DNA from 3 places in the Microbispora sp. NPDC049125 genome. Region 1 is predicted to be linked to each of the others. Evidence: predicted binding sites of a transcription regulator. Region 1 holds the regulator's gene; each other region holds the start of a gene.

Region 1 (3,977 bases):
CTGCCTCCCGCCTTCGAGGGTGTGCGGGACGTGTGGCTGCTCACCCCGAACGACCCGCGCGCCCCGGAGAACTCCATGAACGCCCTGTGGGCCGCACGCCAGGCCGGCGTGGAGCGCGTCGTGCGCCTGTCCGTCGTCGGCGCGGCACACGACGCGCCCAACCGCAGCGGCAGGCTGCACGCGCTGTCGGACCGGGAGCTCGAAGTGTGCGGCATGCGCTGGACGATCCTGCGTCCGCACTGGTTCATGCAGAACCTGCTGAACGAGGCGGGCGACATCGCCGCCACCGGCACGTTCTCGCTGAACATGGCCTCGGCGCGGATCGGCATGATCGACGCCCGCGACATCGCCGAGTGCGCCGCCCGTGTGCTCCTCGACGGCCCGGATCGCCACCACGGCGCGACGTACACCCTCACCGGCCCGCGCTCGCTGACGTTCGGCGAGGTCGCCGGCCGACTGGGCCTCGCCCTCGGCAGGCCGGTCACGTACCTGCCGGTCGGCGACGACACCAGGCGCACGGCGCTGCTCGGCCACGGCGCTCCACGATGGATCGCCGACATGCTTGAGGAGTACGCGCAGGCGTACGCCTCCGGCTGGGGAGACTTCACCACCGGCACGGTCGCCGGCCTTCTCGGCCGCCCCCCGCGCGACGTCGTCGAATTCGCCCGCGACCACGCCGCGGCGTTCACCTCGGGCGGCGGCTGAAACCACGATGCGCCGGTCGGCCGCGGGATCGGCGCACCTCGGCGACGACGCTTCACCGGCTCCGCCCTCGACGGACTTGAGCGCCGATCGGGCGCCGGCGATCTCACGAACGCGCCTCTCCGCTTTTCTGTCGCTTTTCGGCGGCATTTCTGAGCTGGGCCGACACCACTTGACGAAGATCGGGAAATCGAACACGATGTCGATCGAACTCACGTACGATGTGGGCGGATGACAGGCGGTTGCGATTTCCGGTGGAAATCGAACAATTGTTTGATGATGATCTTTAATCGCGGTACGGTCGCTCTGAGCGACCTGAGGAACACGGATTGAGAGGTGGCATCGTGAGTGACCGAAGTGAGCAGGCGGAGGCCGTCGGCGACCTCGCGGTTCGCAGGCGCGACTCGCTTGGTCTCACCCCGAGGCAGCGCAAGATCCTGGAAGTGATCCGCGACTCGGTCCAGCAGCGCGGCTATCCGCCGTCGATGCGGGAGATCGGGGAGGCGGTCCAGCTGACCAGCACCTCCAGCGTGTCGCATCAGCTCACCGCACTGCAACGCAAGGGCTACCTCCGCCGTGACCCGCACAGGCCGCGCGCTCTGGAGGTCCGGTTGCCGGGCGAGCCGGTGCTGTGGGTCGACCCGGACGCCACCGAGGAGGACAGCGGCTTCAACCGCCCCACCGCGGCGTACGTCCCGCTGGTCGGCCGCATCGCCGCCGGCGGCCCGATCCTCGCCGAACAGAGCATCGAGGACGTGTTCGCCCTGCCCAAGCAGCTCGTGGGCGAGGGCACGCTGTTCCTGCTCCAGGTGACCGGCGACTCGATGATCGAGGCCGCCATCGCCGACGGCGACTGGGTGGTCGTACGGCAGCAGCCGGTGGCCGACAACGGCGACATCGTCGCCGCCATGATCGACGGCGAGGCCACGGTCAAGACGTTCAAGCGCAAGGACGGGCACGTGTGGCTGGTGCCGCACAACCCGAACTACGAGCCGATCCCCGGTGACGAGGCCACCGTCCTGGGGAAGGTCACGGCCGTCCTGCGCAAGCTGTAGCGGCGATGCTCCGCGGCCACCGGTACGGCCGCCGCCGCGGAGCCGCCAAGCTACTCATTGCGGACGCAATAGGGTGAGTCGGGTGGATTTCGACTCGCTCACCCTTGACGCCGCCCGGACGCGTGACGGGATCAAGTGGGCCCACGCGGCTCCGGACGTGATCCCCGCGTGGGTCGCCGACATGGACTTCCCTACGCCGGACGCCGTGGTGGACGCCGTCACGCGGCGCCTGAAGACCGATCTCGGCTATCCCGCCTGGCTCGACATCCCGAACTGCCCTCCCCTCGCGGAGGCCTTCGCCGAGCGCATGGAGACCAGGTACGGCTGGCACGCCGACCCCGGCCACGTCCGGCCGTACACCGACGTCAACCAGGCCCTCCAGGTGCTGCTGGACGTCATGACCTCCCCCGGCGACGCCGTGGCGACGCACGTCCCCGCCTACGACCCCTTCCTCACCACGATCACCGGCATGGGGCGGCGTCTGCTGCCCATCCCGGTCGCCGCCGACGGCACGTTCCAGCTCCCCGCCGAGCCGGCCCCGGTGGTGCTCCTCGTCAACCCGCACAACCCGTCCGGCCGCTGCTTCACCCGGGCCGAGCTGGAGGCGGTGGCCGGGTACGCGGAGCGTCACGGCAGCCTGGTGATCGCCGACGAGATCCACGCCGAGCTGACGTACGCGCACGCGCGGCACATCCCGTTCGCCACGATCCTGCCCGGGCGCACGGTCACGCTCACCTCGGCCAGCAAGGCGTTCAACATGGGCGGTCTGCGCTGCGCGGTGGCCCACCTCGGCTCCAAGGCCGTCAGGGACGCCCTCGGCGGGCGGCCGCCCCACGTGTACGGCGCCCCGGGCGTCCTCGGGGTGGAGGCGACGATCGCCGCGTGGCGGGACGGCGGCCCGTGGCTGGAGGAGGTGCTGACGGTCCTCGACCGCAACCGGCGGATGGTGGCGGGGCGCCTGCCGTCCCGGATCGGCCACCGCACCCCGGAGGCCACCTATCTCGCCTGGCTGGACGTCGGAGTCCCGGACGCCGCCGGGTTCCTCCTGCGGGAGGCACGGGTGAAGCTCAACCCCGGGCCCATGTACGGGGGCGCGGACACCTGCGTCCGGCTCAACTTCGCCACGTCGGCGCCGATCCTGGAGGAGATCCTGACCAGGATCGGCGCCGCGATGGAGCGACGCCCCACGGCCGCCTGACCGCTCGGCATCGCACGGGCCGGCACGTCGCAGGCCCGCACTTCGGCGGCCTGCCGCCGGGCCGCCGGACCGCTGAGGCCGCTCCTCAGGTCCGCCGCTCAGGTCGCCGTGCAGGTCACCGAGGGCACAGAGTTGCCGCCGGTCAGCGTGCCCATGAAGCCGAACATGGTCGTGGCGTTCGGGGCGAGCGCGCCGTTGTAGTTGACGTTCCTGACCGTGATGTTCGCCCCGCTCGCGGACAGCGTGCCGTTCCAGAGCTGGGTGATGGTCTGACCGTCGGCGAACGTCCACCCGACCGTCCAGCCGGTGGTGGCCGCCGTGCCGGTGTTCTTGACCGTCACCTCGCCCTGGAAGCCACCCTGGTAGGAGCTGTTGATCCTGTAGGTGGCGGTGCAGCCCCGGTTCCCGGTCGGAGACGGGGACGGAGAGGGAGACGGAGAGGGAGACGGCGACGGCGACGGCGACGGAGAGGGAGAGGGAGAGGGAGAGGGAGAGGGAGACCCCGACGGAGACGGTGACGGCGACGGCGATCCAGACGGCGACGGCGACGGATTGCCACCTGTCGGCGGGATCAGGTACGGCTGCAGGATGCTCTGCTTGGCCTGATCGACCGTGGCCCAGTCGTCCTTCAGGATGCCGCCCGTGTCACCCGAGTTGGGATTCCACGACCAGTAGGTGAACGACATCCCGTTGACCCCGGTCCCGAGGTACTTCATGAGCTCGGTGAGCCAGATCCTGTCGGTGTTGCTCGCCAGCGTCGTGCCGAACTCGCCCATCATGATCGGGGCGATGTTCTGCTTGTAGAGGTACCCGAAGTACTTGTCCCAGATGGCGGGCATGTTCGCCGGGTAGGAGGGGTCGTCGAACCAGGCCTGGTGGTAAACCGATGTGGCGTACTCGTGGGGCGAGTAGACGAGCCGGTTGGCCACGTTGAGCCGGACCGGGTAGTCCTTCGCCTTGGACAGGTTGCCGCCCCACCAGCCGCAGTCCTCGTCGTTGCTGGTGTCGTTGTCCCAGACGTT
Region 2 (3,977 bases), on a different contig from region 1:
GATCGGCGTGTACCCCTTGATGACCTGCAGGTAGTAGGTCAGGAACAGGAACAGGCCGAACATCGCGATGACGGCCAGGCCGAGCGACATGTACACGCCGGCGCGGTTGCGGTTCATCACCACGCGCAGCGGCAGAAGCGGAGCGCGCACCTTGCTCTCGACCAGCACGAACGCGGCGAGGAGCACCACCGCGGCGACGAACAGGCCGATGGTCGCGCCGGCGGTCCAGCCGTCGGACTCCGCGCGGGTGAAGCCGTAGACGAGGGAGACGAGGCCCAGGGTGGCCAGGACGACGCCGGGGATGTCCAGGTGGTTGGCGTTGCGGCTGCCGACCGGCTCGCGGACGACGAGCACGGCGCCGGTGGCGGCGACGACGGCGAAGGGGATGTTGACGAAGAACGTCCAGCGCCAATCCAGGTACTCGGTCAGGAGGCCGCCGAGGATCAGGCCGACGGCGCCGCCGCCGCCCGCGATGGCGCCGAAGATGCCGAACGCCTTGGCACGCTCCCTGGCCTCGGTGAACGTCACCGCGAGCAGTGACAGCGCGGCCGGCGCCAGCAGCGCGCCGAACGCGCCCTGCAGCGCGCGGGCACCGAGCAGCATCCCCTCGTTGACCGCGGCGCCGCCGAGCGCGGAGGCCGCCGCGAAGCCGATCAGGCCGGTGATGAAGGCGCGCTTGCGGCCCCACAGGTCCGCGATCCGCCCGCCGAACAGGAGCAGCCCGCCGAACGCCAGGGCGTAGGCCGTGATCACCCACTGGCGGTTGGCGTCGGAGACCCCCAGGTCGGCCTGGGCGGAGGGCAGGGCGATGTTCACGATCGTGGCGTCGAGCACGACCATCAGCTGGGCCATTGCGATGAAGGCGAGGGCTTTCCAGCGCCGGGGGTCCGGTTGGACCTGGGCTGTTTCAGGCATGGATTTACTCACTAACGGTGTGGAGAGAAGCAACTGGCAAGAGCGAGGTGGAAATGGAGAGCTGGGGGGCTCAGGCGCTCGCCGGTGTGATCAGTGGTCGTTACGGAGGTCCTCGAAGGTCGCCGCGGCTCCGGGCAGGGCCGAGCGCGCCGGAGCGCGAAGGCCGTCGAGGAAGAGCTGGAGGTGGCGGTGGACGAACCTGTCCAGGCTCACGCGGGTGGTGCCCGGGAGCGGGCGGGTGAGCTGCGCGATCGCGATCATGACGTCGCCGGAGGCCACGTCGGGCCTCAGCAGGCCCGAGTCGCGCGCCCGGTCCATGATGCCCTGCAGGGCCCGCTCAAGGCGAGCGCGTTTCTCGGCGAGCTGCGCGGCGAGGGCCTCGCAGTCTTCGGAAAGGATCGGGCAGAGGGCGCCGATCCGCTCCTCGGTCGCGCCGTACGCGAAGCGCCGCAGCGCCTCGAACGCGTCCTCCTCGTCGGCGAGCGCCGACTCGGCGAGCTCGATGGTCCGGTTCATGACCTCAAGGGTCACCTGGCGAATGAGTTCCGAGCGGTCGGCGAAGTGCCGGTAGATGGTGGCGTTGCCCACCCCGGCCCGCCGGGCGATCTCGTCGAGTGTCACGTCGGCCCCATGCTCCACGAACGCCTCACGCGCGGCCGCCACGATCCGTTCCCGGTTGCGCGACGCGTCCGCCCGCAGCCGAGGGCCGTGGCGCCGCTCGGCGGTCGTGCTCATGGTGCCCACAGCGGCGCTCCTTTCTGTCATCCGTCGTACGAATCGGGGAATGAGTCCCCACTTCGTGGATGTAGGAGCAAACCGGGAAGTCGTCCCCGGATATTTCGGGAAGTCGCTGTGGGCTGTGTCACATTCCGGTCGCCGCCTGACGACGGGGTGACGGGCGGGGCCGATGGAGCGGCTCGCCGGTTCGCCGGCCGTCGGGGCAGGACACCGCTATCCGAGCAGCTTGCCGATCGTGTCGGCCGCCAGGCCGGGGTCTTCGGCGCTCTCCTGGCCGTCCGGGGACCACAGGAACATCCACCCCTCGTTGGCGGGCGTGGCGAACACGATCGTCTGCTTGCCGGTGTGCGGATGCCAGATCCACAGCACCGGGTCGTCGTCGCCGAGCATCCTGCCGCCCAGGCCGCGCTCGGGGAGCCGCTCGGCGAGCGCCTCCAGGTGGGTGCGGCGCTGCCGGCCGTACGTGCTGGTCCCCGTCACGTCGCCGCCTTCAAGAGGAGATCCGGCTTTGGTACCAGGATCGCCGCAGGTCAGCGGGCTGGCAACCATGACTGGGTAACGCCCGGGAATGTAGCGCGGCGGTTGGGGTGCCGATCGCCCCGCCGTGTCGCCCCGTTCCGTAGGTGATCGAACAGTCGTTCGGCTATATTGAAGTGGTCGCCGCGGAGCCGTCGCACGCTCCGGGCGCCTCGCCAGGCGGGGATGCGGGAAGCTCCGGAAAATGTCAGTGGCACCCCGTAGCTTTTCGGTGACTAGCAGACGACGACCCTTCCAGGGGGCACCCAATGGCAATCAACGACCGCGAGAAGGCCCTTGACACCGCCCTCGCGCAGATCGAGCGGCAGTTCGGCAAGGGCTCCGTCATGCGCCTCGGCGACGACGCGCGCGCACCGGTCGAGGTCATCCCGACCGGCGCGATCGCGCTCGACGTCGCCCTCGGCATCGGCGGCTACCCCCGCGGGCGGATCGTGGAGGTCTACGGCCCGGAGTCCTCCGGTAAGACCACGGTGGCCCTGCACGCGGTGGCCAACGCCCAGCGGGCCGGAGGGATCGCCGCCTTCATCGACGCCGAGCACGCCCTCGACCCCGAGTACGCGAAGAAGCTGGGTGTCGACGTCGACGCCCTGCTGGTGTCGCAGCCGGACACCGGTGAGCAGGCCCTGGAGATCACGGACATGCTGATCCGCTCCGGCGCGGTCGACATCATCGTCATCGACTCGGTGGCGGCCCTCGTGCCCAAGGCCGAGATCGAGGGCGAGATGGGCGACAGCCACGTCGGCCTCCAGGCCCGCCTGATGTCGCAGGCCCTTCGTAAGGTGGCCGGCGCCCTCAACCAGACCCGTACGACCGCCATCTTCATCAACCAGCTCCGCGAGAAGATCGGTGTCATGTTCGGCTCGCCCGAGACCACGACGGGCGGCAAGGCGCTGAAGTTCTACGCGTCCGTACGGCTGGACGTGCGGCGGATCGAGACGCTCAAGGACGGCACCGAGCCGGTCGGCAACCGGACCCGTGTCAAGGTCGTGAAGAACAAGATGGCCCCGCCGTTCCGCCAGGCCGACTTCGACATCCTCTACGGGTTCGGCATCTCCCGTGAGGGCGGCCTTATCGACATGGGCGTCGAGCACGGCTTCGTGCGCAAGGCCGGCGCCTGGTACACCTACGAGGGCGACCAGCTCGGGCAGGGCAAGGAGAACGCCCGCAACTATCTGAAGAACAACCCCGACATCGCCAACGAGATCGAGAAGAAGATCAAGGAGAAGCTGGGGATCGGGCCGCGCCTCGACACTCCCAGCGAGGCGGCCCCCGCCGTTCCCGCCCCCGCCCCAGCGGCGTCCACCCGGGCGGGCAAGTCGGCGGCGCCCAAGCCGGGTGACGTCTGAGCCCAGGCATGAGGAGCGACGAGACCCCCGGCCCCTCCGGTGACGAGATGGGCCCGGGGGACTGGGCCTCCGGTCCCTGGGGGCAGGCCGATGGCGACTCGCCGAGGGCGGCCGCCATCGACGCGCTGCGCGAGCAGATCCGAAGCCGCGAGGCCGGCCGCTCAGCGGGCGCCGCCCGCCGAGGCGCCCCTTTCCGCGCCGCCTCCTCCAGCGCCGCCTCGGTTGACGCCGGCTCGGCTGGCGCTCCGGCGTTTGACGTCGCCGCGTTTGACGTCGGCTCCTCCGGCGGTGAGCCGGCGCGCACGTCCGGCGGTCGAGGCACGAAAGGCGCGGGCCGGCGCGGCGCGGGCGGCCGGCGAGGGCGTGGCCGCCCGACCGACGAGGCTCAGCCGTTCCCCGACGACGGGGAGGGCGTGGACCGCGACGGCCTGAGTCGTGAGG
Region 3 (3,977 bases), on a different contig from region 1:
GAGGCGGCGGGCGGACTCGACGTCGATGTCGATGTCGGGCAGGCCCTTGCGTCCCTCGGAGAGGAAGCGCTCCATGAGCAGGCCGTGGTCGAGCGGGTTGACCTCGCCGATGCGGATCAGGTAGTTCACCAGGCTGCCCGCGCCGGACCCCCTGATCGCGCACCGTACGCCCATCGAGCGGATCATGTCGGTGATCCCCGCGACGGCGACGAAGTATCCGGACAGTCGCTTCCGCTCGATCACCGCCAGCTCCGCGGCGAGCCGTTCCCGCGCGCCTGGCGAGCGGTCCAGGCCACGGCGGGCCATGCCGTCCTCGCACCGATCACGCAGCATGGGGACGGGGTCCCCGTCGACCTCGGGCAGGTGGAGCCGGGGGTGCTCGGGCTCCAGGAGGGGGACGATCTCCACCGGGTCGAGCGCGCACCGGTCCGCCACCCGGCGCGTCTCGTCCAGCAGCCGCCCGGCACGGCCGGCGTCGCCGCCGCAGATCCGCGCGGCGATCCGCGCCATCTCCGCGCCGTCCTTCAGGTACGCGTGGGCGGTGGGGTGATCGAGGTGCCGCGTGTCGAGGGGCACGAGCTTGCGCGCCGCGTCGAGCACGTTGCCCACCTGGTGGTCGGCGGCGTCGAGGTAGCGGACCTCGTTGGTCAGCACGGCAGGGACGCCCATCGAGTCGGCCAGCCCGGCCATGCGGGCGGCGATGTTGGCGTCGCGGTAGCCGTACAGGTCGGTGACCTCGACCATCAGATCGGGCACGACCGAGCGCCAGGCCGCGAGCAGGGCGCGCGCCTGGTCGTCGCGCCGCTCGGCCACCGCCCGCCCGACCCCCGAACGCGGGCCGAGCATGACCGCCAGCAGGGGCTCGCCGTCCGGGCCCGCCGCGTGCTCGGCCACCATCCCCGGCGTGACGTGCGGCTCACCCCGCTCCCCCGCGTGGTGGGCGGCCGTGACGAGGCGGCATAGGGCGGCCCACCCGCCGGAGCGGGCGAGCACGACGATCCGGGCCGGCTCGCCGCGCCGTCCCCGGGTGTCGCCCCCGCCGTCGAGGGCGAGATCGACGCCGACGACCGGGGTGAGCCCGCGTTCGTGGCAGGCCCGGACGTGCTTGATCGCGCCGTAGAGGCCGTCGCGGTCGGTCAGCGCAAGGGTGTCCATGCCGTGCTCGGCCGCCCGGCGCACCAGGGCGTCGGGGAAGGCGGTGCCGTACCGCGGCGAGTACGCCGAGGCCGTGTGGAGATGGACGAAGGAGGCCATCAGGAGAGCCCTCCCGCCACATGGAGCGTTGCCGGCCGGAAGCCCCGGGGGCCCGGTGAGGGCCCGCGAACCGGGAGCCGGGGGCGATGGAGCGTTCCCATCAATCCCAGGCCCTCAGCAGGAGCCAGCCGCCGCTTGCGGTGTCGAACCGCAGTTCGTAGGTCCCCACCTCCTTGCCCGACGCGGCCTCCACCCGCCAGAAGCGCCGCTCGCCGGGATCGGCGTCCGAGGTCTTCCACCACTCGCGGGCGACCACCCAGTGATCCTGGACCTCGCGGACGGCGTAGAGCCGGTCGCGCCAGACGAACTGAGCAGGCTGCCCGTCCCGGACCCACACCTCGATCGGATCGCCGTAAAGTCTGCTCAAGACTCCTTCTCCCTGATGTGGCGTCGTGGCCACCCGGGGGAAGACGGGCGGATAAATTCGGACAGAATTGCCGCTACTTCGAACATACGTTCCCAGCTGCTCGAACGCAAGTCGCGACATGCCTGGAACCATGCCCCCGGAGGCCCGTCGCGCTCCTCCCGGCCTGCCGCACCGCCCCGGAGCGCACCCCACTGCCGTTCCCACGCCTCCGAGGCCGGAACCGTGAATGTCGGACGGCACTGATACTTCTGGAGGTGAACGGCTCGGCGGCCGGGCAGGAGCAGAGACGACGTCAGACGGGGGCGAAACGCTTGATCACCGAAACCACCGGCGACCTGCTGCTTGACGACGCTCAGGCGCTGGTCAACACCGTGAACACCGTCGGCGTCATGGGCAAGGGCATCGCCCTGCAGTTCAAGCGCGCCTTCCCGGATGTCTTCGCCGCCTACGCGGACGCCTGCGCGGACGGCCGTGTCGAGCCTGGCCGCGTTCTCCCCGTACGGCTGGGCGATGGTGACCGATGGGTGCTCAACTTCCCCACGAAGCGCCATTGGCGGCAACCGTCACGTCTGGACGACATCGAGGCAGGGCTGGACGATCTCGCTCGACTCCTCGTCGAACTTGATGTCCGGAGTGTCGCGATCCCTCCATTGGGCTGCGGCAACGGGGGCCTCCCCTGGGCCCGGGTCCGTCCCCTCATCTTCGCGAAACTCGCCGATCTCGATGTCGACATCCGGCTTTACGGGCTCGGCGTTCCCACAGGCGAGGACATGCCCACTGTCTCCGGACGGCAGTGATCAGTCGCCGGCGCGGCGGACGAGGGGGTTGGCGGAGGTGGAGTTGCGGATGCTGAAGGTGACGCTGCCCGCGCGGTAGCGGTCGTCGGACCACTCGACCGGGCGGCCCTCCTGGCTCGTCGTCGTACGGCGCTGGCGTAACAGGGGGCTGCCGCGGCGTACGCCGAGCAGGCGGGCGTCGTCGCTCCCGGCGGCCACGGCGTCGATCAGGTGCTCGCCGTACGCGAAGACCAGCCCGACCGACTCGTAGAGCTCCTGGGTGACGGACTCGCACTCCGGATCGAGCTTCTCCACGGCCGGGGCGATCCAGCCGGCGTAGACGGTGCGCTCGACGAGAACGGGCTCGCCGTCGAGCCGCCGCAGCCGCAGCACGGTGAGAATCTCCTCCCCCGGCGTGAGCGACAGCCGTTCGGCCTCCGCGGCCGTGCACGCGCGGCGGCGGGAGGACAGCACGGAGCCGCTCGCCCGGTAGCCCATCGAGCGCGCCCACTGCGCGAAGCTGTGCAACTCCGCGAAGCTCTGGCTGCGCTCGCTGCCGAGCACGATCCGCCGGGCGCCCTGCCGCGACCCGACCAGGCCCTCGGCCGCGAGGACGGCCACGGCCTGACGTATCGTCCCTCGGGCGACCGCATATCGGGAGGCCAGCTCGGTCTCGGAGGGCAGCTGGGCGCCGATCGGGTAGTCGCCGCGGACGATCTCGTCCCGCAGCTCACTTGCGATCTGTTCGTAACGCGCCACCGTCATGGACCCTTCCCGTTCACTCGACCGACATAGATATGCGACTTACTTGGTCTGGCTTGTTTGTACAAGTTCGCTTACTTTCGATCCACGTACCACAGTGGGAGGAACCCCTTGTCCGCACGGACTGCCGGCCTCGTGGCCGGGCTCACCATAGCCACATCAATGATCGCCGCCTGCGGCGCGGCTCCCTCGGCGGAGACCGGCGGCTCCGCCGGGTCGGGTGGCTCCAAGGCCGCGACGGCCACCTCGGCCGCCGACCTCGGCGGGCTCGACGCGCTGGTCGCGGCGGCCAAGAAGGAGGGCCAGCTCAACGTCATCGCGCTGCCCCCCAACTGGGCCAACTACGGCGAGATCATCTCGGCGTTCACCGCCAAGTACGGCATCAAGATCAACAGCGACAACCCCGACGGCTCCAGCCAGGACGAGATCAACGCGGTCAAGACCCTGAAGGGCCAGGACCGCGCCCCCGACGTGCTGGACCTCGGCAGCGCGTTCGCCCTCAGCGGCGCCCAGGAGGGCCTGTTCGCCCCCTACAAGGTGCAGACCTGGGACAAGATCCCCGACGGCCAGAAGGAGTCCACCGGCGCCTGGTACTACGACTACGGCGGCTACGTCTCGATCGGCTGCGACGCCAAGCGGGTCAAGACCTGCCCCGCGTCGTTCGCCGACCTGCTGAAGCCGGATTACAAGGGCAAGGTCGCGCTGAACGGCGACCCGACCAAGGCCGGAGCCGCCTTCGCCGGCGTCTACGCGGCCTCGCTGGCCAACCAGGGCTCGTTCGACGATATCCAGCCCGGCATCGACTTCTTCAAGAAGAT

The links. The regulator LexA, encoded in region 1, represses DNA repair genes until DNA is damaged. The targets are predictions, from matches to a motif close to TCGAACANNTGTTCGA.
Region 2: recA (recombinase RecA) is a predicted target of LexA. The motif match lies at 2,281-2,296, and genes of this name have one in related genera.
Region 3: AB0B72_RS16420 (DUF6504 family protein) is a predicted target of LexA. The motif match lies at 1,700-1,715, and genes of this name have one in related genera.

Annotation. Positions count from the first base shown of each region.
Region 1 is NZ_JBEZDW010000011.1:45,861-49,837, reverse strand. It holds gene AB0B72_RS15355 (SDR family oxidoreductase) at 1-705, shown strand, start outside; gene lexA (transcriptional repressor LexA) at 1,044-1,757, shown strand; gene AB0B72_RS15345 (MalY/PatB family protein) at 1,840-2,955, shown strand; gene AB0B72_RS15340 (cellulase family glycosylhydrolase) at 3,054-3,977, opposite strand, start outside.
Region 2 is NZ_JBEZDW010000021.1:21,007-24,983, forward strand. It holds gene AB0B72_RS23440 (MFS transporter) at 1-915, opposite strand, end outside; gene AB0B72_RS23445 (TetR/AcrR family transcriptional regulator) at 1,006-1,650, opposite strand; gene AB0B72_RS23450 (hypothetical protein) at 1,867-2,133, opposite strand; gene recA (recombinase RecA) at 2,439-3,536, shown strand; gene recX (recombination regulator RecX) at 3,584-3,977, shown strand, end outside.
Region 3 is NZ_JBEZDW010000012.1:99,182-103,158, forward strand. It holds gene AB0B72_RS16415 (DNA polymerase III subunit alpha) at 1-1,254, opposite strand, end outside; gene AB0B72_RS16420 (DUF6504 family protein) at 1,355-1,621, opposite strand; gene AB0B72_RS16425 (macro domain-containing protein) at 1,933-2,418, shown strand; gene AB0B72_RS16430 (GntR family transcriptional regulator) at 2,419-3,162, opposite strand; gene AB0B72_RS16435 (ABC transporter substrate-binding protein) at 3,271-3,977, shown strand, end outside.